2 regions of the Photobacterium sp. CCB-ST2H9 genome follow, and region 1 is predicted to be linked to the other one. Evidence: predicted binding sites of a transcription regulator. Region 1 holds the regulator's gene; the other holds the start of a gene.

Evidence for each region. The regulator MetJ, encoded in region 1, represses methionine synthesis genes. The targets are predictions, from matches to a motif close to TTAGACNTNTANANGTCTAA.
Region 2: the regulator MetJ is predicted to act here: its motif matches at 10,296-10,315, upstream of metN (methionine ABC transporter ATP-binding protein MetN).

The regions. Positions count from the first base shown of each region.
Region 1 is NZ_CP100425.1:254,239-269,452, reverse strand. Features, by position in the region: gene L4174_RS01165 (bifunctional aspartate kinase/homoserine dehydrogenase II) at 1-1,073, opposite strand, end outside; gene L4174_RS01160 (O-succinylhomoserine (thiol)-lyase) at 1,070-2,239, opposite strand; gene metJ (met regulon transcriptional regulator MetJ) at 2,425-2,742, shown strand; gene L4174_RS01150 (malic enzyme-like NAD(P)-binding protein) at 2,819-4,066, opposite strand; gene rpmE (50S ribosomal protein L31) at 4,310-4,525, opposite strand; gene priA (primosomal protein N') at 4,745-6,943, shown strand; gene cytR (DNA-binding transcriptional regulator CytR) at 7,098-8,129, shown strand; gene L4174_RS01130 (SPOR domain-containing protein) at 8,278-8,919, shown strand; gene hslV (ATP-dependent protease subunit HslV) at 9,116-9,643, shown strand; gene hslU (HslU--HslV peptidase ATPase subunit) at 9,653-10,984, shown strand; gene L4174_RS01115 (1,4-dihydroxy-2-naphthoate polyprenyltransferase) at 11,108-12,016, shown strand; gene rraA (ribonuclease E activity regulator RraA) at 12,206-12,691, shown strand; gene zapB (cell division protein ZapB) at 12,772-13,014, opposite strand; gene L4174_RS01100 (MIP/aquaporin family protein) at 13,612-14,463, shown strand; gene glpK (glycerol kinase GlpK) at 14,519-15,214, shown strand, end outside.
Region 2 is NZ_CP100425.1:699,871-715,084, forward strand. Features, by position in the region: gene L4174_RS03275 (sodium-dependent transporter) at 155-1,504, shown strand; gene L4174_RS03280 (DUF4250 domain-containing protein) at 1,575-1,763, opposite strand; gene L4174_RS03285 (YaeP family protein) at 1,763-1,969, opposite strand; gene L4174_RS03290 (GGDEF domain-containing protein) at 2,041-2,895, opposite strand; gene L4174_RS03295 (patatin-like phospholipase family protein) at 2,989-4,113, opposite strand; gene L4174_RS03300 (proline--tRNA ligase) at 4,272-5,987, opposite strand; gene tsaA (tRNA (N6-threonylcarbamoyladenosine(37)-N6)-methyltransferase TrmO) at 6,129-6,833, opposite strand; gene L4174_RS03310 (type B 50S ribosomal protein L31) at 6,968-7,219, shown strand; gene ykgO (type B 50S ribosomal protein L36) at 7,229-7,372, shown strand; gene L4174_RS03320 (MetQ/NlpA family lipoprotein) at 7,452-8,267, opposite strand; gene L4174_RS03325 (methionine ABC transporter permease) at 8,389-9,075, opposite strand; gene metN (methionine ABC transporter ATP-binding protein MetN) at 9,065-10,099, opposite strand; gene gmhB (D-glycero-beta-D-manno-heptose 1,7-bisphosphate 7-phosphatase) at 10,450-11,007, shown strand; gene L4174_RS03340 (ABC transporter permease subunit) at 11,368-12,393, shown strand; gene L4174_RS03345 (ABC transporter permease) at 12,395-13,438, shown strand; gene L4174_RS03350 (extracellular solute-binding protein) at 13,467-15,214, shown strand, end outside.

The DNA.
Region 1 (15,214 bases):
GTATAAGCCAGCTGGATCCGCCCGGTATCCGTTTCAACATGCTGTGCCAGCGGCAGTGCCTGCTCCTGAGGTAACAGCCTTGCCAGCGTTTGCGTCAGCTGAGTCAACGACCGGGCACCGCTCACCGACAACTCGAGCAGACAGACGTCATCCAGAGAGGTAATAATTTTGGCCCCGCGGCCGGAAGCCAGCACCCGCTCAACCCGGGTCGAACCGGATTCAGGTTGCTGGCTGCAGCGTAACGTCAGGTCAATCGCACTCTGAGCCACAGGCTGCAACGTACGGCTGTGCAGAACCGGCGCAGCCAGCCGGGCCAGTTCATCCGCTTCATCCAGACGCAGTAATGGCAGCAGACAGGCATCGTTGACTACGCGCGGATCGGCACTGTATACCCCGGCGACGTCACTCCAGATTGTCACCCGGCAGACACCCGCCAGCGCACCGATGACAGTCGCAGAATAGTCAGAGCCGTTTCGGCCCAGCAGTACGGTCTCCCCGCCCTGATTCGCGGCCATGAATCCTGTCATCACCAGACGGTGACCGCTGTGCTGCGCCAGTTCATTCTGAAGCAGCGGCAGGGAACGGCCGCGATCAACCTCCGGCTGAGCTGCCCGTTCGGCCCGAAGGAACAGTCGTGAGTCCAGTGCCCGTGCCGCCATTGCTTTCTGAGACAACAACGCAGCCAGCAACCGTGATGACCACAGCTCGCCGTGACCCAGTACCCAGGCCTGTCTGGCCGGGGTCATATCACTGCCGGAAAGCTGGCCCAGTGCACTGAATTCCAGATGCAGGGCTGTCAGGAGCTCATCAGCTTCCCCGCCATCCAGCAGCTCTTCAACCAGATGCTGCTGAAAATTTCGCAAGTCCTGCAGGCTCTCATGCGCCAGACGACCATCCTGATTCAGCAGCGACAGCCACTGAATGAGCCGGTTCGTCGTTTTCCCGGCCGCCGAGACCACAATCAGATCTTCTGCATCAGAATACTGCAGCAAAATGTCAGCAACATTCCAGAAGCAACCGGCATCCGCCAGACTGCTGCCGCCGAATTTGTGTAACTGCCGTCCCTGGGTCATGCGCTGATCTCCGCAGCTTTAGCAAAGGCCTGCGCCAGATCGGCAATCAGATCTTCCGCATCTTCCAGTCCCACTGACAAACGCAGCAGAGACGGCAGCAGGCCAGCCTCCAGCTGAGCTTCATCAGACATCGCCCGGTGGGTCATGCTGGCCGGGTGGGCAATCAGACTTTCCGTTCCCCCCAGCGATTCCGCCAGCGAGAAACATTCCAGCGCAGCCACAAAGACTTTCAGCTGCTCCATACTGCCCGCCAGTTCGAAACTCAGCATAGAGCCAAAACCCGCCTGTTGCTTCGCCGCAATGTCATGCCCCGGATGATCCGCGAGACTCGGATGATAAATCTTACCCACCAGCGGCTGGGTCTGCAGATAGGCCAGCAAACGGGCTGAGTTTTCCTCATGCATGCGCATCCGAGGCACCAGAGTCCGGACCCCGCGCAGGGTCAGATACGCATCAAACGGCGCGCCGGTGGCACCGATACAGTTCGCCCACCAGGACAGTTTTTCAGCATGCTCGCTGTCTTTGGCAATCAGCACCCCGCCCACAACATCGGAGTGACCATTGATGTACTTGGTTGTCGAATGCACGACGAAGTCCGCGCCCAGCGCAATCGGCTGTTGCAGGGCCGGAGACAGGAAAGTGTTATCGACGGCGACCAGCGCGCCAACCGCATGGGCCTGCTCACATAACTGAGCCACATCCACCACACGCAGCAAAGGGTTAGAAGGTGTTTCAACCCAGACCAGCTTCGGTTTTTTTGCCAGTGCCGCAGCCAGCGCCTGGGCGTCGCCCTGATCGACAAACTGCACCTTGAAATCCCCTTTACCGGCCCGGGTATTAAACAAGCGGTAAGTCCCGCCGTAGCAGTCATGCGGTGCCACAACCAGATCTTCCGGTCCCAGTTGGGCGGTCGCCAGCAGGTTGATGGCCGCAGTCCCGCAACTGGTCACCACGGCCCCGGCACCGCCTTCCAGCTCCGCCAGCGTATCCGCCAGCAGGTTTCGGGTCGGATTGCCCGAGCGGGAATAATCGTACTGGGGCAACGTCCCGAGTTCAGGAAAGCCATAGGTTGAGGTCAAGTAAATCGGTGGGACCACTGCGCGAAAAGGCTGATCCGTTTCAATGCCGCTGCGTACAGCGATTGTTGCTGTTTTCTTGTCGCTCATCTTCTAGCTTCCTTGTTCCTTGGGGTGGCCGGGGCCGACGGTCATCAAATTCCCACAACCTTAGCTATATTTAAAAAAGACGTCAACACTTCCAGACGTCTATATGTCTTTGCTTGTGGCAGTAAATCCCGCTAAAATTCCCCCATACAATATTTCAAAACCCTATATCGCTGAGAAGGTAAACAATGGCAAAGTGGAACGGTGAGTACATCAGCCCTTATGCGGAACATGGCAAGAAAAATGAGCAGGTCAAAAAAATCACTGTCTCTATCCCATTAAAGGTTCTGAAGATCCTCACGGATGAACGCACCCGTCGTCAGGTGAACAACCTGCGGCATGCCACCAACAGCGAACTGCTGTGTGAAGCATTTCTCCATGCTTATACCGGTCAGCCATTACCAACCGATGACGACATCCGGAAGGACCGTCCAGACGATCTGCCTGCAGAAGCGAAGGCCATCATGGAAAGCCTAGGCATCGAATACGAAGACATTAACGAATAAAAAAGATAGTCGGCCGAAGTAAAAAAAAACCAGCCTGACGGCTGGTTTTCAATGCAAAACGCAAAATGATGTCTCTTTACACTTCCATGTAACCCACAGGCATTTCGATGCGGGCAACGCCTGACTCTACCGCAGCAACAGCGACCGCTTTCGCAACGCGAGGCAGCAAACGCGGATCCATTGGCTTAGGAATAATATAGTCAGGACCGAACTCCAATTTCTCAACACCAGCCGCCTTGGCCACTTCCGCCGGAACCTTTTCTTTCGCCAGTTCACGGATGGCATGAACCGCAGCCAGTTTCATCTCGTCATTAATCTCGCTGGCACGCACATCCAACGCACCGCGGAAAATGAACGGGAAACAAATCACGTTGTTCACCTGGTTCGGATAATCCGAACGGCCGGTCCCCATGATGAGATCATCACGCACGGCATGAGCCAGCTCCGGCTTAATTTCCGGATCCGGGTTAGAACAGGCAAACACAACAGGCTTTTCAGCCATCAGCTTCAGTGCTTCAGCAGACAGCAGATCCGGACCAGACACGCCCACAAAAATGTCGGCACCCTCAATCACGTCTTCCAGAGTACGCTTGTCGGTATTGTTAGCAAACAGCTGCTTGTATTCGTTAATGTCGTCACGACGGGTGTGGATCACACCTTTACGGTCCAGCATGTAGATCTTTTCACGCTGGGCACCACACTTAATCAGCAGTTCCATACAGGCAACTGCCGCCGCGCCCGCACCCAGACAGACGATCACCGCTTCATTGATATCTTTGCCCTGCAGTTCCAGTGCATTGAGCATCCCGGCTGCAGTTACAATTGCGGTACCGTGCTGGTCATCATGGAAGACCGGCACCTGGCAACGTTCAATCAGACGCTTTTCAATCTCAAAACAGTCAGGTGCTTTGATATCTTCCAGGTTGATCCCGCCGAAGGTGTCGGCAATGTTTGCGACCGTATCGACGAACTCGTCGATGGTGCGGTGTTTAACTTCGATATCAATCGAATCCAGGCCCGCGAAACGCTTGAACAGCAGCGCCTTGCCTTCCATCACTGGTTTGGATGCCAGCGGGCCGAGATTACCCAGACCAAGAATGGCCGTACCATTGGTGATCACGGCAACCATATTGCCTTTACCAGTGTACTTATAAACATTTTCTGCGTTCTGGGCGATCTCCCGCACAGGTTCGGCCACACCCGGGCTGTACGCCAGGGCGAGATCTTCTACTGTGTTGGCAGGCTTGCTCAGTTCAACCGAAATTTTCCCGGGGACAGGGTAAGCATGGTAATGAAGTGCTTGTTGACGAAAATCTTCAGACATAGTTATTAGAATCCTGAATGGATGGATGTTCGGTTCGGTATTGAACAATGGATCATATTCGATAGCAGCACAAAATCCTAGTTCGCGCAAGCTGGTAATACCAAGGGAATCACGGATGCGGGCCGGAAAAATGCCGGGCAGTGACGGAGGCGGGAACTGAGGGGGAAATGATTAAGAAACGGGGCGCATAAATGCAAAAAGGGACGCCGCAGCGTCCCTTTTCTCGACAGTGTCTTCGAGCAATTACTTGCTAGACAGAGCGCCGAAACGCTTGTTGAATTTGTCGATACGGCCACCGGTGCTCACTTGACGCTGCTTACCAGTGTAGAATGGGTGACATTTGTCGCACACATCCAGGTTGATGTCGTCTTTACTCAGAGTTGAGTTGAAGACGAAAGTGTTGCCGCAAGAACAACGAGCGTTTACAGCAGTGTATTCTGGGTGGATACCTTGTTTCATGGGGAAACCTCATAGCTAAGGCCGTGTCGCTCTCCCGATCCAAAGCCGGGCACCACACGTGGTTAATAAATAATGCCGGGCCAACAGCTCCGGACAAACAGGCGGCGTATGATAATCAATCAGCTCACTCAGATCAACAGCAATCACCGAGCCTTCCCGCTTTGCCTTGTTCATTGTGCAGGGTACACTGCCATGTATCTGTAAGTATAAGTGAAGCCTATGACTGCCACCATCGCCCGGGTTGCCCTGCCTGTTCCGCTGGACAAAACTTTTGACTATCTGATCCCGGCCGGTACACAGCCTGTCATAGGTGGTCGGGTCCGTGTCCCGTTTGGCCGTCAGCAGCTCACCGGTATCGTCATCGCCCTCACAGACACTTCGGATTTTCCTCTTGAGCAACTCAAGCCCCTCAGAGCCGTGCTGGACAGTGAACCCCTGTGGCAGCCGCCGCTGTTTCAGTTGCTGGAATGGACTAGTCGCTACTACCAGTACCCGCTCGGCGATACCCTGGCCAATGCATTACCGTCAGCCCTGCGTAAAGGCAGACCGGCCAATGCCGAGATTCGTTTCTGGCAACTGACAGAAAAAGGAAAAGAGCAGCCTTTATCCGCCCTGAAGCGAGCCCCCAAACAAGCCAGCATCCTGACTCTGCTGCGCAACGGTGAACTCAGCCACGAAGCTTTATTAGAAGAAGACGTCAGCAGCACAACCCTGAAAACCCTGACGGAGAAAGGCTGGATCCACAGCTATCAAGCCGTCCCTCAGAGCCTGCGCTGGCAGAATGAATTTGCGATTACCGAAGACAAGCCCCGGCTGAATGAGGAACAGGCCCTGGCGATTGCCAGTGTCAACGCCAATCCCGGCTACGGCTGCTATTTACTACAGGGCGTGACCGGTTCAGGTAAAACCGAAGTTTACCTCAACCTGCTGGAACCTGTGCTGGCCGCAGGTAAGCAGGCGCTGGTGCTGGTGCCGGAAATCGGCCTGACGCCGCAGACCATTAACCGCTTCCAGCGCCGTTTCAATGTGCCGCTGTACACCATCCACTCCGGCCTGAATGATACCGAGCGCCTGAGCGCCTGGCTGGCCGGGCGCGACAATCAGGCCGGGATCATCATCGGAACCCGTTCTGCCCTGTTCACGCCGTTTGCCAGTCTGGGCATCATTATCGTCGACGAAGAGCATGACGCATCCTACAAACAACAGGACAGCCTGCGCTACCACGCCCGGGATATGGCCGTGCTCAGGGCAAATAAGGAAAATATTCCGATCGTGCTCGGCTCAGCAACGCCGGCTCTGGAAACCCTGCACAATGCCCGCACCGGCAAATACCATCACCTGCACCTGACCCGCCGCGCCGGCAATGCTCAGGCTGCTCGCCACGGTGTGCTGGACGTAAAAGGCCTGTATCTGGATGCGGGGCTTTCCGCACCGCTGATCGCCCGGATGCGCCAGCATCTGAGTGCGGGAAATCAGGTGATGCTGTTTCTGAACCGGCGCGGTTTCGCCCCGGCCCTGATGTGTCACGAGTGCGGCTGGCTCGCCGAGTGTAAACGCTGCGATGCCTACTATACCTATCATCAGCATTCCGGAGAGCTGCGTTGTCACCACTGCCAGACCCAGCGGCCGGTGATGCCGCAGTGCCTGCAATGTGGTTCAACCCAGCTTCAGACCGTCGGAGTCGGCACCGAACAGCTGGAACATCAGCTGGCCGAGTTGTTCCCCGAATTCAAAACCGTGCGCATCGACCGTGACAGCACCCGGCGTAAGGGCAGCCTGGACACTTATCTGGAAGCCATCCGCAACAAGGAATATCAGATCCTGATCGGGACTCAGATGCTGGCCAAAGGACATCATTTTCCGGATGTCACCCTGGTCGCACTGGTCGACGTTGACAGTGCCCTGTTCAGCAACGATTTCCGGGCGCCCGAACGGCTGGCACAACTTTTCATTCAGGTTGCCGGACGGGCCGGACGGGCCAGCAAACCGGGCGAAGTGCTGTTGCAAACGCACCATCCGGAGCACAGCCTGCTTCAGGCCCTGCTGTATCAGGGGTATGACCATTTTGCCGGTCAGGCACTGACGGAGCGCCGGCAGGCGATGCTGCCGCCCTACACCTATTTGGCTTTATTCCGGGCTGAAGCCCAGCAAAGCGATGTTACCGAGCAGTTTCTGCTCCAGGTCCGGGGCATTCTCGAAGCCAGCCCGCTGTTCAGCGACCAGACAATGGTCATGGGCCCAAACCCGGCTCCCCTCTCACGCCGGGCCGGCCGCTATCGCTGGCAACTGCTGCTCCAGGCTTCGGACCGCAAGACTCTGCAACAACTGCTGACGGTTGCCCGTCCGGCAATTCAGCTGTTGCCGCTGGCCCGAAAAGTTCGCTGGTCACTGGATGTTGAGCCTCAGGATTTGGGATGAAGATAAAATAAATAATGCGAATTGGATCACAAGCCCAATGTAATTTATGCTATTGCGCACATGTTTAAACCTGCTCAAAGTGCCTACAATAACAGGCTTGCTGGATCAGGTTTCTGTCCCGATTTGACACGATCCTCCAGCATTATTGAGAGAAATATCTAGAGAGGAACAACTTATGGCGACAATGAAGGATGTTGCCCAGCTGGCCGGAGTTTCAACCGCGACGGTATCGCGCGCGCTGATGAACCCGGAAAAAGTGTCGGCCTCGACTCGTAAAAAAGTCGAACAGGCTGTCATGGACGCTGGCTATTCCCCCAACTCCCTGGCGCGAAACCTGCGACGCAATGAATCGAAAACCATTGTCGCAATTGTGCCGGACATCTGCGATCCCTATTTCACCGAAATTATCCGCGGTATTGAAGAAGCCGCAATGGAGCACGGCTATCTGGTATTGCTGGGCGACAGCGGCCAGCAGAAAAGCCGGGAAAACTCTTTCGTCAACCTGGTCTTCACCAAACAGGCTGACGGCATGCTACTGCTGGGCACGGATTTACCGTTTGACATCAGTAAGCCTGAACAGAAAAACCTGCCGCCGATGGTCATGGCCTGTGAATTTGCGCCTGAACTGGAGCTGCCGACCGTTCACATAGACAACCTGACCGCCGCATTCGAAGCCGTGAACTATCTGACCCAGATGGGGCACAAGCACATTGCGCAGGTCACCGGACCGGACAGCGCCATGCTCTGCCAGTTCCGGGCTCAGGGTTACCAACAGGCCCTGCGCCGCGCCGGAATCGAGCTGAACCCTGCTTATACGGTTAAAAGCGACTTCACTTTTGCCGGCGGCGCCCGTGCCGTCACCACGCTGCTGTCGCTGCCCGAGCCGCCCACCGCCCTGCTGTGCCACAACGATGTCATGGCTATCGGTGCCATGCAGCAGGCCAAACGTCTGGGTATCAAGGTGCCGCAGGATCTGTCGATTGTCGGTTTCGATGACATTCAGTTTGCGGAATACTGCGATCCTCCGCTGACAACGGTGTCTCAGCCGCGTTACGAGATTGGCCGTCAGTCGATGCTGATGCTGCTGGAAATTCTGCAGGGCAAAGACATTACCGCCGGCTCACGACTGCTGGATGCCAAACTGGTGATCCGCGAAAGTGCCGCGCCGCCAGCCAACAAGTATTGACGCGGCAACGCGGTGAAATATTGAGCAAAAGGTCACAGAATCATCGGGAAGCACACTCACCGACACTGGCTGAGGCTTCCCGACACTAGCCAGTCCGAACACTTCTTTGTACCATATCCGTCCAATCGTTCAGCAATAATCAAAAATTGTGGCAACCAAAGATTACGTCAAGCGAGGCCGGGCGACGAAGAAACCGGCCAGAAAAACCCGTTCCCGCAGCAGCCAGCCTCAAGGACAGTTCCCGATAAAATGGGCACTGATTGCTTTGTGCTTGGTTGTCGGCATGGGATACGGCCTCTATTTCCTGTCCAGCACTCCCAAACCTGCGACGCCAGTTCCTGAGCAGCCGGTTAAGCCGGTTCAGAGAGAGAGCCCGAAACCGGCCGTCAAACCCAAAACCGAACCGGTACCCAAGACTGAGCCGAAACCGGTCACGACGACGAAACCGCAGGAAAAACTGCCGCCGAAGCCTGCCGAGAAGTGGCGCTATATTGAAGAGCTGGAAAACAAAGAAGTTCAGGTTGAAGCCAAGAAAGTACCGGACACGCCCAACCGGCCGTATCTGATGCAGTGCGGCGCTTACCGGACACCGGCACAGGCCGAGGAACGCAAGGCAATGATCGCCTTCCAGGGGCTGAGCAGTCAGATCAAAGTTTCGCAGGGCGACAAAGGCAGCTGGTACCGCGTGGTGCTGGGCCCTTACCCGCAAAAACGAAAAGCCGAGAGCGACCGCAACATGCTGCGCCGAGCAGGCATCGAACCCTGTGCGATCTGGTACTGGGAATCCTGACCGTTTGGCAGCCGGTAACAGGCTGCTACACTGACAGAAGCCGTCTCAATTGACCCAAGGATGCCATCGGCATCCTTTTTTATTCCCTGTACGCACGCAGATGTTCCCTTTGCCTTGAAATCCGGTACCACCATCCCCAGATCTGCGTAATACCCATACCGGCTGACAAGCCGGATTGATGCTAAGAGGTAATACCGTGACAACTATAGTCTCTGTACGTCGCAACGGAAAAGTCGTCATCGCAGGTGATGGCCAGGTCTCACTGGGCAACACCGTGATGAAGGGCAATGCCCGTAAAGTCCGCCGTCTGTATAACAATCAGGTGCTGGCTGGTTTTGCCGGCGGTACGGCAGATGCCTTTACTCTATTCGAGCGTTTCGAGCGCAAGCTGGAAATGCACCAGGGTCACCTGATGAAAGCCGCCGTTGAGCTGGCAAAAGACTGGCGAACTGACCGCAGCCTGCGCCGGCTGGAAGCCTTACTGGCCGTTGCGGATGAAACAGCGTCCCTGATCATCACAGGCAACGGGGATGTGGTACAGCCGGAAAACGACCTGATTGCCATCGGCTCCGGTGGTAACTTTGCCCTGTCAGCAGCCCGTGCGCTGCTGGAAAATACCGAGCTGGATGCTCGCACCATTGCTGAGAAGTCGCTTAAAATTGCTGGTGATATCTGTGTTTACACCAACGACTTCCAGACTGTTGAAGAACTCGATACCCAGTAAGGATTCCCCATGTCTGAAATGACTCCTCGCGAAATCGTTCATGAACTGAACCGCCATATTATTGGCCAGGACAAGGCTAAACGCGCTGTTGCGATCGCCCTGCGTAACCGCTGGCGCCGGATGCAACTGCCGGAAGAGCTGCGTGTCGAAGTCACGCCGAAGAACATTCTGATGATCGGTCCGACCGGGGTCGGTAAAACGGAAATTGCCCGCCGTCTGGCCAAACTGGCAAATGCCCCGTTCATCAAGGTCGAAGCGACCAAGTTCACCGAAGTGGGTTATGTGGGTAAAGAAGTGGAAACTATTATCCGCGATCTGACCGATGTTGCCGTGAAAATGACGCATCAGCAGGCGATGGAAAAAGTCCGTTTCCGTGCTGAAGAGCTGGCTGAAGACCGCATCCTGGACGTCCTGCTGCCACCAGCACGCGATGCCTGGGGCCAGAACGAAGAAAGCGATAACAACTCAACGACCCGTCAGTCCTTCCGTAAGAAGCTGCGCGAAGGCCAGCTGGACGACAAAGACATCGAAATTGATGTTGCGGCACCGCAAATGGGCGTGGAAATCATGGCTCCTCCTGGCATGGAAGAAATGACCAACCAGCTGCAGGGCATGTTCCAGAACCTGGCCGGCAACACCACCAAAAAGCGCAAGATGAAAATCAAAGATGCGCTGAAAGCGGTGACTGAAGAAGAAGCAGCCAAGCTGGTCAACCAGGAAGAGCTGAAAGAGCAGGCAATTCACGCGGTTGAAAACAACGGTATCGTATTCATCGACGAAATCGACAAAATCTGTAAGCGCGGTGAAACGTCCGGCCCGGATGTCTCCCGTGAAGGTGTTCAGCGTGACCTGCTGCCGCTGGTCGAAGGCTCTACGGTCTCGACGAAACACGGCATGGTCAGAACCGACCACATCCTGTTCATTGCATCCGGCGCCTTCCAGGTGTCACGTCCGTCCGATCTGATCCCTGAACTGCAGGGCCGTCTGCCAATCCGGGTTGAGCTTGAAGCCCTGACCAGTGAGGACTTCAAGCGTATTCTGACGGAGCCGAATGCTTCACTGACGGAACAGTACTGCGCACTGATGGCGACAGAAAACGTGAACATCAGCTTTACCGAAGACGGGATCGCCCAGATTGCTGACGCGGCCTGGCAGGTCAATGAGCGGACCGAAAATATCGGTGCACGCCGCCTGCACACTGTCATGGAACGCCTGATGGAAGAACTGTCTTATGACGCTTCCGAGCAAGGTGGCAAAGCGCAGGTGATCGACAAAGCCTACGTTCAGGCCCATCTGGACGAACTGGTCGAAGACGAAGATCTCAGCCGCTTCATTCTGTAATCTCTTCCCGGGATACCTGTTTATGACAGGTATCCCGTTTTTCCCTTCCTTTTGCGCCAAAACAAAGTTCTTCTCCGCCCCGCTGCCATAATGTATTCATTCTTATTCACATTGCGGGCAACCATGCTGTTATCTCATCGCTCTGTCTGGCTTGATGCCACTCGACCCAAAACCCTGCTTCTGGCCATTGCAGCTTTGCTGTGTGGTAACGCACTTGCTGCCGAACAAGGCCATTTTTCACCGGCAGTCGCCCTGCTGGCGCTAGTGACCGCCCTGCTTCTGCAAATTCTCTCGAATCTTGCAAACGACTATGGCGATGTCAAAAAAGGCACAGATAACCCCCAACGACTGGGACCGGTCAGAGGCTTGCAGAGCGGCGCCATCACGCTGACCGCCATGCGCTCGGCCATCACGCTGACCCTGCTGCTCACCACCATCAGCGGAATCGCTCTGCTTCTGATTGCTCAGCCTTCCCTGACCGTTTTGCTGACCTTCATCGGTCTGGGGATCGCTTCAATCATCGCTGCTCTGGCCTATACGCTGGGCACCCGGCCTTACGGCTATCGCGGTCTGGGTGATCCGGCGGTCCTGATATTCTTCGGCTGGGTTGCGGTCGGTGGCAGCTACTATTTGCAGAGCCACCAGTTCTCGCTCACGATCTTACTGCCGGCCACCGCCAGCGGGCTTCTGGCTGTCGCGGTGCTCAACCTCAACAATCTGCGGGATATCGACAACGACCGTGCCTGCGGCAAAATCACTCTCGCTGCCCGGCTCGGCCCGACAGGAGGACGCTGGTATCATCTGGGTCTTCTGATTGCCAGCCTGCTTGGCTTTGCGTGTTACAGCTTACTCACTCCTGAGTCGGCATGGCGCTGGCTTTTCCTGCTGGCGGCACCGTTTCTGCTGACCCATGGGGCTCAGGTGCTGGCGGCAGCGGACGGAAGAGCCCTGCGTCCCATGTTTGCCTCGCTGATCCGGGCCGCAATGCTGACGAATCTGCTGTTTGCCATCGGACTGATTGCAGACCGCTAAAGCATTGCATCGGGATTGCAATGCCGCCTGAGCTGGTTATACTTTCAGCAAGTTATCAGCACAGATGACAGATTTATCCGGTCAGGTACTGCGCCAAGGGAACCCATCATCGGTTGTCACACCTCTGGCGTACGGGTCGGCATCTGGTTCAGGCTGGACACTTTTACTTGCCAACAAAGAAGCGAACTTATGGAATACAATACCTCTGAACTCTGTGATATTTATCTCGACCAGGTCGATGTGGTTGAGCCAATGTTCAGCTCATACGGGGGACGCAGCTCTTTCGGGGGGCAGATCACCACAGTGAAATGCTTTGAAGATAACGGTTTGCTTCACACTGTACTGGCAGAATCCGGCGTTGGCCGGGTATTGTTGATTGATGGCGGCGGCTCGCTGCGCCGGGCGCTGATCGATGCTGAGCTGGCTCAGCTCGCGGTACAGAACGAATGGGAAGGCATTATTGTCTACGGCTGTGTCCGCCATGTCGATGATCTGGATGAACTGGATATCGGGATTCAGGCCATGGCCTCAATTCCCGTCGGGGCCGACAGACAAGGCAGCGGCGAAGTGGATGTTGCGGTGAATTTTGGTGGCGTCACTTTCCTGCCGGAAGATCACCTGTATGCCGACAATACGGGAGTTATTCTGTCACCAGAACCGCTGGATATCGAATAACCCTTTCGCGTGTTCTCATTCGCCAGATACAAAAACAGAGCCTGTAGGCTCTGTTTTCGTTTCCGGTGCACGCAGCAGATTTATTCTACCGTGTCCATCTTGCCCAGCAGTGCGCGAACGCGCTCCTGCCATGCCTGATGATCATGACGCAGCTTTTCGTTGTCCTGAACCAGTGATTCACGATCCGCACGCAGTTCCTGAGCCAGATTCGCCAGGTTCTCGTTTTTCTCTTTCAGTTCTTCCACTTCCATCTGCAGCAGGGAAATGGTGTCGACGGCCATCTGCACTTTGGCTTCCAGCTGTTCCAGCATCTCTAAAGACATAGTTTTCACCCTATCAGCACCTGCGCAAGACCACAGCATCCCTTCCTTCTTGAGTTACAACAGTTGACGGCGAACGCTCGTTCAATCACATCGTACCGATAAGCCACGCTGTTCCTGATTTCCACATACCGCTTCATTGCAACACCAATTCGTTCGGGGATATCACCGCGACTACCAGGCAAATTACAAATCCAATGTGGCCCTATTCTAACTAGGCCTTATACGTCTGGCATCTACAAATACCACGCTTTATCACAAACGGGTAAAAATTATGCAAACTTCCACAAAATTTTACGAAAGCACGCGCCGTTTCAGTGCAGTCCGGGCCTGAACTGTTAGCAACCGCTCAGATTTCCGTTCCGGATTTTGCGGTGGAAAAAAGTGCATGCTAGTGTTCGCGCCAGCGCCGGGAAAAGTAGAGTTTTTGCTCAACACACCCTTGTCGTTTGACCTTCGATATTGACCATAAACACAAATAACATGCTCGAACGCACATTTTTTATTCGATTAACTTTCCAGAAAATCATCATTCGAGTATTTTTTGATTACATCACGATAACATCTTACTTACCTACGACTCGACAAAAGGACTGGCAAATGACCAAACGACAACCCCCAACGCTGCTCGGTGAATGCCTGGCAGAATTTATTGGCACCGGACTGCTGATTTTCTTTGGTGTAGGCTGTGTAGCTGCTTTAGTGTTAGCAGGTGCTAACTTTGGACAATGGGAAATCAGCCTGACCTGGGGTCTGGGTGTCACCATTGCGATCTACTGTACGGCAGGCGTTTCCGGCGCTCACATTAACCCGGCAGTCACCATTGCGCTGGCCCTGTTCCATGGTTTCGATAAGGCCAAGGTTGTGCCTTACATTCTTTCCCAGCTGGCGGGCGCTTTCTGCTCCGCGGCGCTGGTTTACAGTCTTTACAGCAACCTGTTCGTCGATTTCGAAAACGCGCATGGCATTCTGCGCGGCAGCGTAGAGAGTCTGGCCACTGCAGGGATCTTCTCAACCTATCCAAACCCAAGTCTTTCATTTTCAGGAGCTTTTGCAGTGGAGTTTGTGATTACTGCGGTCCTGATGTTTGCCATTCTGGCGATTGGGGATGAGCAAAATGGCGCACCACGTGGTCCGCTGGGCCCGGTTCTGATTGGTGTGCTGATTGCAGTGATCGGCGCATCCTTAGGTCCGCTGACCGGCTTTGCCATGAACCCGGCCCGCGACTTCGGCCCGAAATTCTTTGCTTATCTGGCAGGCTGGGGTGACATGGCCCTGACTGGCGGTAAGGATATTCCGTATTTCATCATCCCGATTCTTGCACCGATTGCCGGCGCTTGCTTCGGTGCCTGGCTGTACCCGAAAGCCATTGCCGTTTATCTGCCGGGTAACCGCTGTACCCTGCCGAACCAATGTGAAAGTGATGAAGAAAAAGAAACCGCGCAAGCCTGATTGCGGCGCGACTCCCCGATATACCTATAATTATCAGAGATAAGAGGACACTCAGATGACCACAGAACAAAAGTACATCGTCGCACTCGATCAGGGAACCACCAGCTCACGCGCCGTGATCATGGATCACGACGCCAACATCGTCTGCACCGCGCAGCGCGAATTCACCCAAATCTATCCGAAAGCCGGCTGGGTTGAACACGACCCAATGGAAATCTGGGCCACCCAGAGCTCGACGATGGTCGAAGCGCTCGCGAAAGTCGGCATCCGCACCGACCAGCTCGCCGGCATTGGGATCACCAACCAGCGTGAAACTACCATTGTCTGGGACAAAAATACCGGCAAGCCGGTTTACAACGCCATTGTCTGGCAATGCCGCCGTACCGCCGATATCTGCCAGCAGCTGAAAGAGCAAGGACTGGAAGACTATATCCGCGAGAACACCGGTCTGGTGGTGGACCCGTATTTCTCCGGGACCAAAATCAAGTGGATTCTGGACAACGTTGAAGGCGCCCGCGAACAGGCTGAGGCCGGTAACCTGCTGTTCGGTACTGTCGATACCTGGCTGATCTGGAAACTGACCCAGGGCCGTGTGCACGTCACCGACTACACCAACGCTTCCCGGACCATGCTGTTTAACATCAACTCTCTGGAGTGGGATGAAAAACTGCTGAAAGCCATGGATATCCCGCTGTCAATGATGCCGGAAGTCAAAGCCTCTTCTGAAGTCTACGGTCAGACTAACATCGGC
Region 2 (15,214 bases), 450 kb from region 1:
ATCCGCCTGAGGGCGGATATTTTTTTATCTATCGATATATTGTATGAATATTTCTCTGCCTGATTAATATTTATCCAGTTGGTTACGCTGGCATTGATAATGACCTTGATTAAATATATTGTACTAGTCCGCTGATACATTGAGGTTGTGAATCATGGCAGGAACACGAGAACATTTTGGCTCACGGATGGGCTTTATTCTGGCTGCGGCAGGTGCTGCGGTTGGACTAGGGAATATCTGGGGGTTTCCGACCCAGGCTGCCAGCAATGGTGGTGGCGCTTTCCTGCTGGTCTATTTGCTGATGATCCTGGTGGTTGCCTTCCCGATGCTGATTGTGGAAATGGCCATTGGTCGCCACGGGCAGGCAAACCCGGTCGACAGTATGCGCCATCTGAGTGATAACCCGGTAGCGAAACGCACCGGTGCATTGGTCGGCTGGATTGGCCTGATGGTGCCTTGTCTGGTACTGGCGTTCTACAGCATCGTGGCCGGCTGGTTGGTGACGTTCATGATGGCTGCAGTGACGGATATTTTTGGTCTGACGGATCTGACGGCCTGGTTAAAAGGCTTTTCGGTTTCTCGTAACCTGTTCGGTGCGGCAATCTTTTATCTGCTGACCATTCTGATCGTACAGAGCGGGGTCAAAGAGGGGATCGAGAAGTGGTCGACTCGACTGATGCCGGCGCTGTTTGTGCTCTTCTTGCTGCTGTTTGCTTATATCATGACCCAAGACGGCGCGATGGAAGGGCTGAAGCATTATCTGATCCCGGATTTCAGTAAAGTACTGGAACCCAAGTTGTTGCTTGCCGCGATGGGACAGGGCTTTTTCTCCCTGACCATTGGGGGCTGCTCAATGCTGATTTACGGCTCTTACCTGAGCAAGAAAGAGAGCCTGCCGAAAATGGCGCTGAGTGTGACGCTGGTTGATACTGCGGTGGCATTTATCGCCGGTCTGGTGGTACTGCCTGCCATGTTTGTAGCCATGCAAAAAGGTGTGGCCATCTATGCAGATGACGGCTCACTGCTGAGCTCAGATACCCTGGTCTTTACTGTGTTGCCAATGCTGTTTGACAGCCTGGGCTTTGCCGGTCAGCTGATTGCGCTGGTGTTCTTTGTGCTGATGACCATTGCGGCCCTGACCTCATCGATTTCTATGCTGGAATGTCCGGTTGCGTTGGTGAGTGAGCGCTTCGACACCGGCCGTAAATCGACCAGTTGGGTGCTGGGTGGTGTAATCGCGATCTTCAGTGCAGTAATTATTTTTAACTTCGGTGAGCTGTTTGGCCTGGTCGCAACGGTCGCCACACAGTACTTTCAGCCGTTTGCGGCACTGTTGTTCACATTGTTTGGCGGTTGGGTATGGTCACGGCACAGTAAGCTGAAAGAACTGAGTGCTGGTAATCCGGAACTGGAGCAGTCACTGTTCTGGAAAATCTGGCCGCTGTATGTGAAGTTTGTCTGCCCGGTGCTGGTGGCAACGGTGCTGGTCTCTTCCTTCAGTTAAGCGATACATCGCCATGAATCATCAAAAAAACGGAAAGCGGGTGCTTTCCGTTTTTTATGCTCGCTAAGCCTTAGCGGAATTGCTTGGCTTCCGGCAGATAATCGAAACCGGCCGCTGCCAGTCTGGCGACCAGTACAGCCTGGTCAATTTCATAGAATCGCGTTAATGCTTCTAAATCCCCGAATTCATCACGAATCTTCATATTCACGATGCTCATCAGCATCACTGGATCCATGGTTTCAAATTTTTTTAAATCCATCAGTTGTCCTCGTGGTCACTGATCAGCAGGTTGGCCGCAGCAAAGGCTGCTTGCTCTCGAACCTGGACCGGCAATTCCGGATTGGCGGCGATGTCATTTAAAGCACGAACGGCACAGGCGATTGCAGCGGGAATATAACCCTGATCTCCGCTGCCGATTTGGCTGTAACTTTGACGAACAAGCTCGCAACAGTCGGCGACTTTCATGGTGTCTCCTGATTGACGACAAAAGAAAAAGAGTTTTGAGCTTACCGCGAACGATAGGGGAGATCGAGAGGCTATTTCGAGCGTTTGTGCTGATACAGGGCTTTGTCTGCACGTTCCAGCAGGCTGGTCGGAGAGTCACCCTGGTGATACTGGCTGGCACCAATGGAGGTACCGATCTCCAGACTGCGAAGTGTATGGTCGCGTGTCATCCGGATCATCACCCGCTGAATGACTTTATGGGCAGACTGCTCCGAAGCGGGTTGCAGCAGCAGAACAAACTCATCTCCCCCCATCCGGTAACAGCGATCGGAAGTACGAACGGAATGTTTCAGAATAGAAGCAAAACGGCGAATCACATTATCACCATCGAGATGACCGTATTTGTCGTTCACTTGCTTGAAGTTATCCAGATCAAATAACAGCAAAACCAGACCCACCTGACGGCGTTCACTCATGGCAATGGCATGGAGGATGTCCTGATCCAGACAACTGCGGTTTCGCAGGCCGGACAAATGATCCCGCATCGCCATTTCTTTGACCCGGCGATATTCCATTGCGCTGAACAGCGGACCGGCCAGCAGTCTGTGATAGGTGTGAAGCAAATTGACTTCATCCTGATCCAGCGCATAAGGCGTATCATACTGGAGCTCTCCCAGCGGCTGATCCGCATAGCGAAGGATAAAGCACTGGCGGTTGTCGGTTGAGGGACCATGGCGAACGAGGGTGGTCGTGGTGTCCTGACGCCAGAGCATCCGGCTGACGTCAATTTGCTTTTCCACTTCCATGGCAAAGACTTCCAGCAAGACTGACAATTCTGGTTTCCCCTGCAATTTTTGCAGGATCAGCAAGCGCTGATCAGCCCCCAGTGGTTTGGCTCGGGTTGGTGAAGAATCAGCCAGCGATTTTTGCCAGATAATCGGATCCATGGTTAATGTTGTTGATTAGTAAGGGTTTTAATATAGGAGATTTTAGAACCAGATCAATAGAAAATGGAACAAAATGAAAATCTCTCATTGTTTTTATTCTAAAAACGAACGTAGCTCACCTTCCCGTTCCTGCGCATCCACATAGCCCAAATGAATCAGCGCGTGAATATAATTCGGCTCAAAAAGGATGTAACTGGTCAGTGCGGAATCGTCTTTTGGACTGATCCCTAACAGCCTCATCAGGCTTCTCGCCGCCAGTGGCATATGATGATAGAACGCCTGAGCCAGCGGTTCAAAAGACTGGCTGGGGAACAGGTGCAGGGTTTCGACTGCCTTGGTGGCCATGTTTTTGCGTTCCTCCTCAGGCAGTTTGTGGAGCAGAAGATTGGTATTTTCCAAATGCTCCAGTTCGGCGGCCATGGTATCGCTGAAGATGGTGTCCATCAGGTGGCCGGTCAGCATGCCTAAACCGGGAGCCTGAGTGGGATCTCTGGGTTTGAGCCGCTGGTTGATCAAATCAATGATCAGGATTTTATCTGCCCCCATTTTCATCGACGGGCGCAGCGGTGTCAGCTGATGGATCGAGCCGTCACCATAATAAGCCTGACCAATCCGGCTGGCCGGAAAGACAAAAGGGATCGCCGATGATGCCAGCAGGTGCTCAGTCGTGATCAGTGACCGGCGTCCTTTCGATGTCGAATGCGTCCAGGGCTCGATACTTTGCTGGCCCTGAAAAAAGCTGATTGTTTTTCCGCTTTTGTAACTGGACGTCGTCACGGAAATACCGTGAAGGTTACCCGCCAGGATCTGTTGCTCCAGGCGGGCATAATTGTTTGCCTGATTCAGCAGCTGACGCAAAGGCCGGTTATCCAGCAGCCCAAACGGCGGTCTGGGATGATAAGGCGCCTGCAGTCGGGCAAGCAGCTGGTGGAATAAGTGTTGTGTTATCCCGACAGTGCTGGAGCGGAATACACGACGGCTGTGGAGTCTTGCCCATATCCATTCGAGCTTTTTGACACCCAGGCGAAAACAGGACGCATAGCAGGCGATTGCTGTCGCATTGATCGCTCCTGCTGATGTGCCGCAATAAATGTCAAATGGGCTGTGGTGGTTCCTCGGATACCATTCGGAAATCGCTTTCAGCACACCTACCTGATAGGCAGCCCGGGCACCGCCGCCGGAAAGCAGGAGACTGATTTTTGGCTTTTCCTTGCCCATACTGGCACTTCCACTCCAATGGTAAAAACAGAAATCGCAGACTTTGGTGGCGTCTAGTCTGATGATAAGACTCAGTTTATGCCTATCTTAGACTGAAATTCTGTGGCACAGATACGAAAAAGCCTCCCGAAGGAGGCTTGAAAGAATTGTTTCGGCAATTATGCCAGCTTTTGCTTAATGAAATCCGCAATGCTGTCTGCTGCAACAGGTTCTTTGTTACCGGTAAGGCGGTCTTTGTATTCCACCTCACCGTTTTTCAGGCTGCGGTCACCAATCACCACGGTGTGCGGGACACCGATCAGTTCCATATCCGCGAACATGACACCCGGACGTTCTTTACGATCGTCGAACAGGACTTCAATACCGGCAGCCGTCAGATCGGCGTACAGCTTCTCTGCTGCCTGCTGAACTTCTTCAGACTTATGCATGTTCATTGGTACAATCGCAACCTGGAACGGTGCAATAGCGTCTGGCCAGATGATGCCGTTTTCATCGTTGTTCTGCTCGATAGCTGCTGCGACAACACGCGTACAGCCGATACCGTAGCATCCCATTTCCATCACGGCTTGTTTGCCGTTGGCATCCAGAACTGTTGCACCCATTGAGGCAGAATAGTTGGTGCCCAGCTGGAAGATGTGGCCGACTTCAATACCACGCTTGAGCATGATGGTACCTTGACCACATGGGCTTGGGTCGCCTTCAATCACATTACGCAGATCTTCGACACGGCCCAGTTCGACGTCACGGCCCCAGTTGATCCCAAAGTAGTGCTTGTCATCTACGTTCGCACCGGCACCGAAATCGCTCATCACTGCAACGCTGCGATCAACGATGAACGGAATGCTCAGGCCGACAGGGCCCAGAGAGCCAGGACCTGCGTTTACAACCGCACGGATTTCTTCTTCGCTCGCGAATTCCAGTGGCTTGGCCACACAGTCCAGGTTCTCAGCTTTGACTTCGTTCAGCTCGTGGTCGCCGCGGACGATCAGGGCGATCAGCTCAGCATCAGCTTCCTCAGAAGCTTTCACAAATAATGTCTTCACTGTTTTTTCGATTGGCAGGCCAAATTGTTCGACCAGCTCAGCGATGGTTTTCGCGTTTGGCGTATCAACCAGCTTCATCTCTTCCGTTGGCTCAGCACGCTCAGTGGTTGGTGCCAGCGCTTCGGCTTTCTCGATGTTCGCTGCGTATTCTGACTCGGTCGAGAAGGCAATCAGGTCTTCACCGCTTTCCGCCAGAACGTGGAATTCGTGCGAGCCGCTGCCACCGATTGAACCGGTGTCTGCCAGTACTGCGCGGAAGTCCAGACCCATACGGCTGAAGACATTGCTGTACGCCTGGTACATGTCCTGGTAGGTTTCCTGCAGACTCTCTTTATCCAGATGGAAAGAGTAAGCATCTTTCATGATGAACTCACGGGAGCGCATGACACCAAAGCGCGGACGAACTTCATCACGGAATTTGGTCTGAATCTGATACAGGTTCAGCGGCAGCTGTTTGTAAGATTTGACCTCATTGCGCACCATATCAGTGATGACTTCTTCATGGGTCGGGCCCAGTACAAACGGTCGGTTGTGACGGTCAGCGATTCGCAGCAGCTCAGGACCAAATTTGTCCCAGCGGCCTGTTTCCTGCCACAGTTCAGATGGCTGAACGACAGGCATCAGCGTTTCGACTGCACCGGCTTTGTTCATTTCTTCACGAACAATATTTTCGACCTTACGCAGAACGCGCAGACCAGTAGGCAGCCAGGTGTACAAACCTGAGGCCAGCTTACGGATCATACCTGCACGCAGCATCAGCTGGTGGCTGATCACTTCTGCGTCGTTTGGAGTCTCCTTCAAAGTAGAAAGAAGATATTTACTGGTACGCATTGATGGTATCCGTTGGTAATTATGAGGATTGATTTGGAAGCAGTATATTAGCAGCGTATCGGCCTTTCGCCAAAGGGAACCCGACGCTTATTGGCTTTCCGGTGACGTCAGTCACCGGAAAATAGGGTAAGTATGGTGTGATTATTCGGGCGATGCCAAATCTTCGACCCGGACTTGATTTCCTTCAAACCGGAACTGAACGTTGTAGTTGAACAGCAGGACGCCATACAGTCTGTCGTCTTGTTTGCCTTTTTTGTATGCCGGCCGGGGATCCTGTGCCAGCACTTCTTCAATCACGGCCCGGTGATATGCCGCATCGTTGCCGCTGAGCTTTGACAAGGCTGTTGCTGAGAACTCAACGGGCAGCAAAGCGGGCGTTTCCGCAGCAAAACCGCCGAGAGCATCAGGCAGGCTGTCTGAATATGGAATATAAGGTTTGATATCAATCACGGGCGTACCATCGACTAAATCGACGCCGGCCAGATCCAGTAAAACCTGCCCGTTTTCCTGACGGACTCCCAACAGCTGAATGGCGGACATCCCAATCCCGTTCGGACGAAAAGTCGCCCGGCTCGCAAATACGCCAATGCGTTCGTTTCCGCCCAGCCGGGGAGGTCTCACCGTCGGCCGCCATCCTGCCGATAGGTTCTGATCAAACAAAAACAATAACCACAGGTGACTGAACTGCTCTATACCCCGGACCGATTCAGGACTGTTTGCATCACCACACAGGGCCAGTGTCGCTCTGGCGCTGGGAACTAGTCCGGGCTGGCGCGGAACGGCAAATTTTTCTTTGTAGGGAGAATGAATGATGCCAACGGGCTGTAGCTGGAATGTCTCTGTCATGGTGTTTTCAGGCTGAGTAAAAGATCCCGCAGACCATAACATAAGAGCCTGCCGCAAAGCCCGAAGAAAAAATGCTTGTTGAGAACGAATATCAAATGTTATGTTATAATGTAACATTTGATTGAGGGGGCTTTATGAAACCAGACATTCATCCTGAATACCGGAAAGTGGTATTTCACGACACCAGCGTGGATCAGTATTTTGTGATTGGATCCACCCTGAAAACAGACAAGACGATCCGGTGGAAAGATGGGAAAGAGTACCCGTACTTTTTACTGGACATCTCTTCTGAATCACATCCGTTTTACACCGGGAAGCAGCGCATTATTCAATCGGAAGGCCGGATGGCGAACTTTCAGCGTCGCTTTGCGGCATTCAGCAAATAAGGAAAACTCATGCAGGTATTAAGTTCATTAAAGAGTGCCAAGCAACGTCATCGGGATTGTCAGGTGGTGAAACGCCGAGGCCGGATCTATGTGATTTGTAAATCGAATCCGCGCCTGAAAGCGGTGCAGGGAAAGGTGAAAAAGAAAAAGTAATTGATACAAAGTAAGCGATAAAAAGAAAGCCCCTTGAAGGGGCTTTCTGATGTTGAAAGGGAATATAGTGTCAGGTGGATTACCAGCCTTTCACCACACCGCCTTTGAAGATTTTCATGGCTGCATCGTTCACCGCATCTGACTGGTATGCTTTCACGAACGTTTTCACGTTTTCTGCATTCACGTTGTTTTCACGCGCCACAATCAGGTTTACATATGGTGACTCTTTATCTTCCACGAAGATGCCGTCATGCTCCGGCGTCAGATCAATTGTGCTGGCATAGGTGTTATTGATAATCGCCAGTTTGACGTCGTCCAGAGAACGCGGCAGCTGAGGCGCTTCCAGTTCCACAATTTCCAGATTCTTCGGATTCTCAACAATATCCAGTACGGTTGCGGTCAGGCCAGCACCTTCTTTCAGTTTGATCAGACCCTGTTGTTGCAGCAACAGCAGGGAACGGCCAAGGTTTGTCGGATCGTTTGGCACGGCAATCTGGTCACCGTCCTGCAGCTCATCAATTGATGCGATTTTGCTTGAATAGGCTGCGATTGGGTAAACAAAGGTGTTACCGGCAACGGCGAACTTGTAACCGCGGTCTTTGACCTGCTGATCCAGATAAGGTTTATGCTGGAATGCATTCACATCAATGGAACCTTCTTCCAGTGCTGCGTTTGGCGATACGTAGTCAGTGAAAGTGATCAGCTCAACATCCAGACCATATTTGTCTTTGGCTTCTTTAGCGGCAACTTCAGCAACCTGTGCTTCAGAACCGGCCATCACACCGACTTTGATTTTGCTGTTGTCTACTGCGGCTTCTTTTTCTCCGCAGCCCGTCAGAGCCAGAGCTGAAGCAAGTCCCGCCACTGCGAAGAAGTGTTTAATATTCAGTGCCATTGTACATCTCCTATGTTCAGGGTATCCCTGTACTTTGTTGTCGTTGTATTTCACTAACTTATCGGTATCGCCTGAATATGATGTCCGGCGAATGTGAGTTTTCTGTCTTGTTCTCGTTAACTTATCTGTGGTCGACGCGGCGGACCAGATGGTCACCTGCAGACTGAATCAGCTGGACCAGAATCACCAGCATGACCACGGTAATCATCATGACGGTGCCGTCAAAGCGCTGATAACCGTAACGGATACCGACATCGCCCAGACCGCCGCCGCCGACGGTACCGGCCATGGCCGAATAACTCACCAGCGTGACCAGCGTAATGGTGACTGCGTTGATAATGCCCGGCAGGGCTTCCGGCAGCAGCACCTTGCGGATAATCTGGGTCGGGGTGGCGCCCATGGCTTGCGCAGCTTCAACCAGCCCGCTCGGTACCTCCAGCAGCGCGCCTTCAACCAGGCGGGCAATGAAAGGAATTGCGCCGACGGTCAACGGGACGATTGCCGCAGCGGTGCCGATTGAGCTGCCCACCACAAAGCGGGTAAAGGGGATAATAGCAACCAGCAGGATAATAAACGGGATCGAGCGGCCAATATTGACGACCGTGCCCAAGGCTTTGTTCAGGCCTGGATTTGCCATCAGACCTTTGGGTTTGGTCAGATGCAGGGCAACACCCAGCGGAATACCAATCGCGAAGCCAATCACACCGGAGGCAAACACCATCATCAGGGTTTCACCCAGAGCTTCCGTTAAAAGACCGACCAGACGTTCGTTGGTTTGCCACCAGGCGGCGATAGAATCAAGCAACATAACCCAGCACCTCTACATTAACTTTATGTTCGCGAAGGAAAGCGATGGCTTGTTGTGTCGCTTCCTCTGTTCCGAAAAATTCTGCCAGCATCAAGCCAAACTTCACGCCGCCGGCGTAGTCCATGTCGGCACTCAGAATGTTGGCATCAATACCAAACTGGCGTGACACCTGGCTGAGCAGGGGGGCATCCACGGAGGCGCCGGTAAATTCAAGGCGAATCAGCGGATAGTTGCTTTCCGTGCGGGTGCTCTCCAGTCGTGCCTGATAGTCTTCCGGAATGGAAAGATCCAGGGTTGCGCGAATGAACTCACGTGCCAGTTCTGTTTTCGGATGAGCGAAAATATCGCCGACCGGGCCTTTTTCAACCAATTCGCCCTGACCAATAATGGCCACTTCAGAGCAGATGCTTTTCACCACATCCATTTCATGGGTGATCAGCAAAATGGTCAGGTTCAGCTTGCTGTTGATTTCACGCAGCAGCTCAAGAATAGACTGCGTGGTGGCCGGATCCAGTGCGCTGGTGGCTTCATCACACAGCAGGACTTTCGGGTCTGAAGCCAGCGCGCGCGCAATTGCCACACGCTGTTTCTGACCGCCGCTCAGATTCGACGGATAAGCATGGTGTTTGTCGGCCAGGCCAACCAGTTGCAGCAGTTCGGAGACTTTTCGTTGGATTTCGGTTTTATCTGTGCCGGACAGCTCCAGTGGCAGAGCCACGTTGTCAAAAACAGTCCGCGAAGACAATAGATTGAAATGCTGGAAAATCATGCCGATTTTACGGCGGGCCAGCGTCAGTTCCTGGCTGGAGAGTTGTGTCAGGTCGACTCCGTCGACAATCACATGGCCGGAAGTTGGCTTTTCCAGCAAATTGACGCAACGGATCAGAGTACTTTTACCGGCACCGGACGCACCGATCACGCCGAAAATGGTTCCTTCCCCGATGCTGAGATTGATATCGCGCAGGGCGTGGATGTCTTTATCCCCGACCTTGAAGACTTTATTGACCCTGTTGATTTCTATCATTCTGTGTCCTGCTACTACTTTTGACGTGCCAGAAAATGTGTATCCAGCATAGCGTTGCGGTCATTACTTCGCCTGTTTTAGTGATTTTGTATGCTGAATTGGCGCATGACCTTGTTATTTGTTTGTGTTCGCGGATTTTTTCCGTGCCTTCTGTTGCCTGATGCTAGGGTGTCTAGATGGCTAAGTCAATAGATATTTTTACGTCTAGACGTCCAAATGAGGTTTTTCAGAGGTTGAGCTGAAATCTGTTCGCGAAACCGGTTTGTGTCCTGATGCGGATTAAGAGATGAATCCGGCTGGCAGCCATGCCATAATTTAGTCAATTTTGGTTTCGAGATTTAGGTGGTCGCTTGGCTAAGCCTGCTGTGTTTATCGATCGTGATGGCGTGATTAATGTTGATCATGGTTATGTTCATACCGTGGATGACTTTGAATATATTGAAGGTGTGTTTGACGCCTGTAAGCAGCTCAAAGAGATGGGATATCTTCTGGTACTGGTGACCAATCAGGCTGGTATTGCCAAAGGGATGTACACGGAAGATGAATTTCTGAGTCTGACAGAGTGGATGGACTGGAACTTTGTCGACAATGGTGTGGAGTTTGACGGAATTTATTATTGCCCGCATCATCCGAGTGAGGGGCAGGGTGATTACCTGCAGGACTGTAATTGCCGCAAACCGAAACCGGGAATGTTTGTCTCTGCCCGCGATTTTCTGAAGATTGATATGGCGCGTTCAGTCATGATCGGTGATAAAACCGATGACATGAAAGCGGCTGAAGCGGCAGAGGTCGGCACCAAGATTCTGGTCCGTACCGGTAAGCCGGTGACTGAAGCCGGAGAAGCGCTGGCCACTGTGGTGTTGGATAGTGTTGCTGATGTGCCGAAATGGCTGGCGTCTGTGAAATAAACAAGTTCGTGATGCATTTTTCTGAGCAGGCCAACGGCCTGCTTTTTTATGTCTCGGAATCGGCGGCAATCGAACCAGTGAAATAGCTTCAGAGTATTTGAACAGAACCATTCAGTCTGAGCTTTCATGTTTTGTATTGTCGGTTCTACTGAACCGACGTTATTCATCTGTCTCAACCTGAATGATCCGGGGAGGTGCTGATTTTGATTGTTGATTCATAACATTAATGAGATTAAGTTGAACATTCCGTTTGGTGAAAGAGGCGATTGGATTGCTCTCGTCTGACGGATAGCAAATTTGGACTGGTGCTATACTGCGATTGAAAGGAATTGTGGCAATGACAGGGAGTCATGGAAGCGGATGTTGTCGTATTTTTTGCGCCGCTTGGCGTTAGTGGTCCCTACTTTTATCGGGATAACCGTACTGATCTTTACGCTGACCCGGTTTGTGCCGGGCGGACCCGTCGAGCGGATGCTGGCGAATATTCAGGCCCAGCAGGGGATGTCATCGTCACCGTCCATGGCCGGGGAGAGTAATGCGCTTTCTGAAGAGCAACTGGCAGAACTGAATGCTTTCTACGGGCTGGATAAACCGGTTTTTGAAGCCTACAGTGAGTGGCTGACGAAACTGGTGCAACTGGACTTCGGTTTATCAACCCGTTACTACGAACCGGTCTGGGACATGATTATGGAACGCCTGCCGATTTCTTTGTTTTACGGCGGAGTAACGTTCTTCCTCAGTTACTTTATCTCCATCCCGCTGGGTTACTACAAAGCGCTGAAACACGGTAGTCATTTTGACTCGGCATCTTCGATTCTTATCTTTATCGGTTACGCGCTTCCGGGGTATGTGATTGGTGTCCTGTTGATCACGTTTTTCAGTTATCAGCTGGAATGGTTCCCCATGGGCGGTTTTGTCAGTGACGAATTTGAGGACTACGAAAGCGTCTGGCTGCAAATCAAAGATATTTTCTGGCATGCGTGTTTACCTTTAATTTGTTACCTCATTGGTGATTTTGCCACCCTCACGATGACTATGAAAAATAATATGATGGAGACGTTATCGGCTGACTATATCCGGACAGCCATCGCAAAAGGACTGCCATTTTCTCAGGCGGTCCGTCGGCATGCGTTGCGAAACAGTCTGATCCCCATTGCCAGTCATTTCGGGAACTCGCTGCTCTTTTTCATGACCGGATCGTTTCTGATCGAAGTTATTTTTAATATCGATGGCGTTGGCTTATTAGGATATGAATCAATTATGGAACGGGACTATCCGGTTGTGATGGGGATCGTTGCGATCAATGCCGTTTTATTAATGCTGGGCAATATTATTTCGGATATTTGTGTTGCGCTGGTGGATCCTCGTGTGAGATTCGGAGCCTGATATGTTGTCGCTGAGCCCATTAACCCAGAAAAAAATCAAACGATTTAAAGAGATCCGGCGCGGCTACTGGTCTTTGGTGATTCTTTCTACTTTGCTGGTGCTGTCATTATTTGCTGAGTTTCTGATTAACAGCAAGGCCTTGGTCGTGAAGTATCAGGGGGCCTATTTTTTCCCTGTCATGAGTGATGTGCTGCCCGGAACAACCTTTGGTGAAGACTATCAGAGCGAAGCCCAGTACCGGGACTTAAAGCAACGATTTACAGAAGCAGGACAAGGCGACTACGTCATCATGCCGCTGGTGCCCTGGAATCCGCTGGAGCAGGATTTCAGTGGCGATTTTCCTCCGACGGCACCGGATGCAGAATCTCGGCATTATCTGGGAACTGATACCATCGGGCGGGATATTCTGGCCCGGCTTGTATACGGCTTTCGCATTACCATGGGGTTTGCCTTGCTGACGATGGCGATTTCCTACGCTATCGGAACCATGGTCGGCTGTGCGATGGGGTTTTGGGGCGGCAAGTTTGATTTGCTGGTGCAACGCTTTATCGAAGTCTGGTCGATGGTACCTTTCCTTTACGTCATCATGATTCTGGTGTCGATTACCCAGCCGTCTTTTACCTTATTCGTTGCCATCAATGTGCTGTTTGGCTGGATGGGAATGACTTGGTATATGCGCACAATGACATACAAGGAAGTTGCCAGAGATTACGTGATGGCAGCCAGGGCGATAGGCGCATCGAACTGGCGCATCCTTTATGCGCATATTTTGCCGAATGTGATGGTGATGATTGTGACACTGGCGCCTTTTACCATTGCGGCCAATATTACGGCTCTGACGGCGCTGGATTATCTTGGTCTGGGCCTGATGCCGCCGACACCGAGCTGGGGAGATTTATTGCAGCAGGGAAAATCGAACCTGGATGCACCCTGGATAGTGACGACGGTCGTCACGGCCATTGTGGCTGTTCTGGTGATGGTGACGTTCATCGGTGAAAGTGTCAGGGCTGCTTTCGATCCCAAGAAATTTACCCGTTATAGTTAACAGAGTAGCCACACAACAAGGACGTATGATGAAAAAGACGCTGAGCATATCCGCATTTCTCGCCATGGCTCTGGGCAGCCCGTTGCTGACCGCTGCTGAGTTACCTGCGGGGCTGAAATGGCAATCGAATCTGCATGAACCGCTGTTTGCTTCTCCGCAAGCAAAGTTTGGCGGGACATTTCATACCTACATCGAGAGTTTCCCGCAAACGTTCCGTACGGTCGGTCCGGATTCCAACGGACGATTCAGGTCATGGCTGTTAGACAGTCGCCCGGCTGCGGTCACCCGTCACCCCAATACCTATGCGTGGATCCCGGATATTGCCTCCGAATGGGCGTATGGCGATGATGATAAGACCGTGTATTTCCGGATCAATCCCAATGCGAAATGGTCCGATGGGAAACCGATTACTGCCGACGACTTTACCTTTGTGCTGACCTTCATGCGTTCCAAAGATATTGTTGCCCCCTGGTACAATACCTTTTACAACCAGCAGATAGAGGACGTGATTAAATACGATGACCTGACATTTGCCGTGGTGTCGGCTGAAAAGCGTAATGCTGAAGAACTGATACTTTATGCCAATCTGAGACCGATCCCGGCACATTTCTATCAGCCTAAAACCGATAAAAATAACGACGGCATTCAGGACAACTTTGTCCGCTATTACAACTTCAAGCCGGAGCCGTCTGCCGGACCTTATTACGTTGATGAGATCAAAAAAGGAAAATCTATTTCCTTCAAACATGTCGGGAAAGACTGGTGGGGGTATACCAATCCTTATTACCAGCATCGCTATAATGTGGAAAAAATCCGTATCAAAGTTATTCGCGACAAAGACATTGCCCGTCAGCATTTTGAAAAAGGGGATCTGGATTCTTTCTGGCTGGACACGCCGGAGCTCTGGCGAGAGAAAGCGCAAACACCGAACTTTGAAAATGGCTATATTCACAAGTTCTGGGGATACAACCAGACCCCGATGGGAGCCGGAGGGCTATGGATCAACACGGCCAAGCCGCTGCTGGATAACCTAGACGTCCGTCAGGGGATTGCGCTGGCCAGTGACTTTGACGGCCTGATTGACAAAGTGCTGCGCGGTGATGTAATCCGAAAACCGAATCCTATGGGGATCGGGCATGGTGATTACACCAATACCGACATCAAGGCGCCGCCGTTTAATCCCGAGCTTGCAATCCAGCATTTTGAAAAAGCGGGATTCAGCCAGATTGGCCCGGATGGGATTCGGGTGAATCAGCAGGGACAGCGGCTGTCTTTTGCGATCACTTACAGTTATGGCTACCTCACTCCTCAGATTGCTTACCTGAAAGAACAGGCAAAACTGGCCGGTCTGGAGTTTACCCTGAATTTGGTCGATGGCTCATCTGCGTTCAAGTATGTCCTTGAGAAGAAGCATGAATTGTCATTCCATAATATGGGAACCAGCGAAATTCCCCAGTATTGGGAGTACTTTTATTCGGCCAATGCCAATAAACCGCAAAACAACAACTTCACCAACTACAGCACGCCGGAGCTTGACCGGCTGATCTTGGCGTACCGCTCTGAGTTTGATCTGGAGAAGAAGAAAGCTGAAGCCAGGCAGATTCAGTCGATTATTGCTGATGCCAGCGTGATTGTTCCGGGTTACATGCGTCCTTATGCCCGGGAGGCTTACTGGCGCTGGTTGCAGATCCCCAAACCTGCCATGACCAAATTAACCGAATTTCTTTTTCCGTCCGGCACCTTCCAGGATTTTGGTACCTTCTGGATTGATGAATC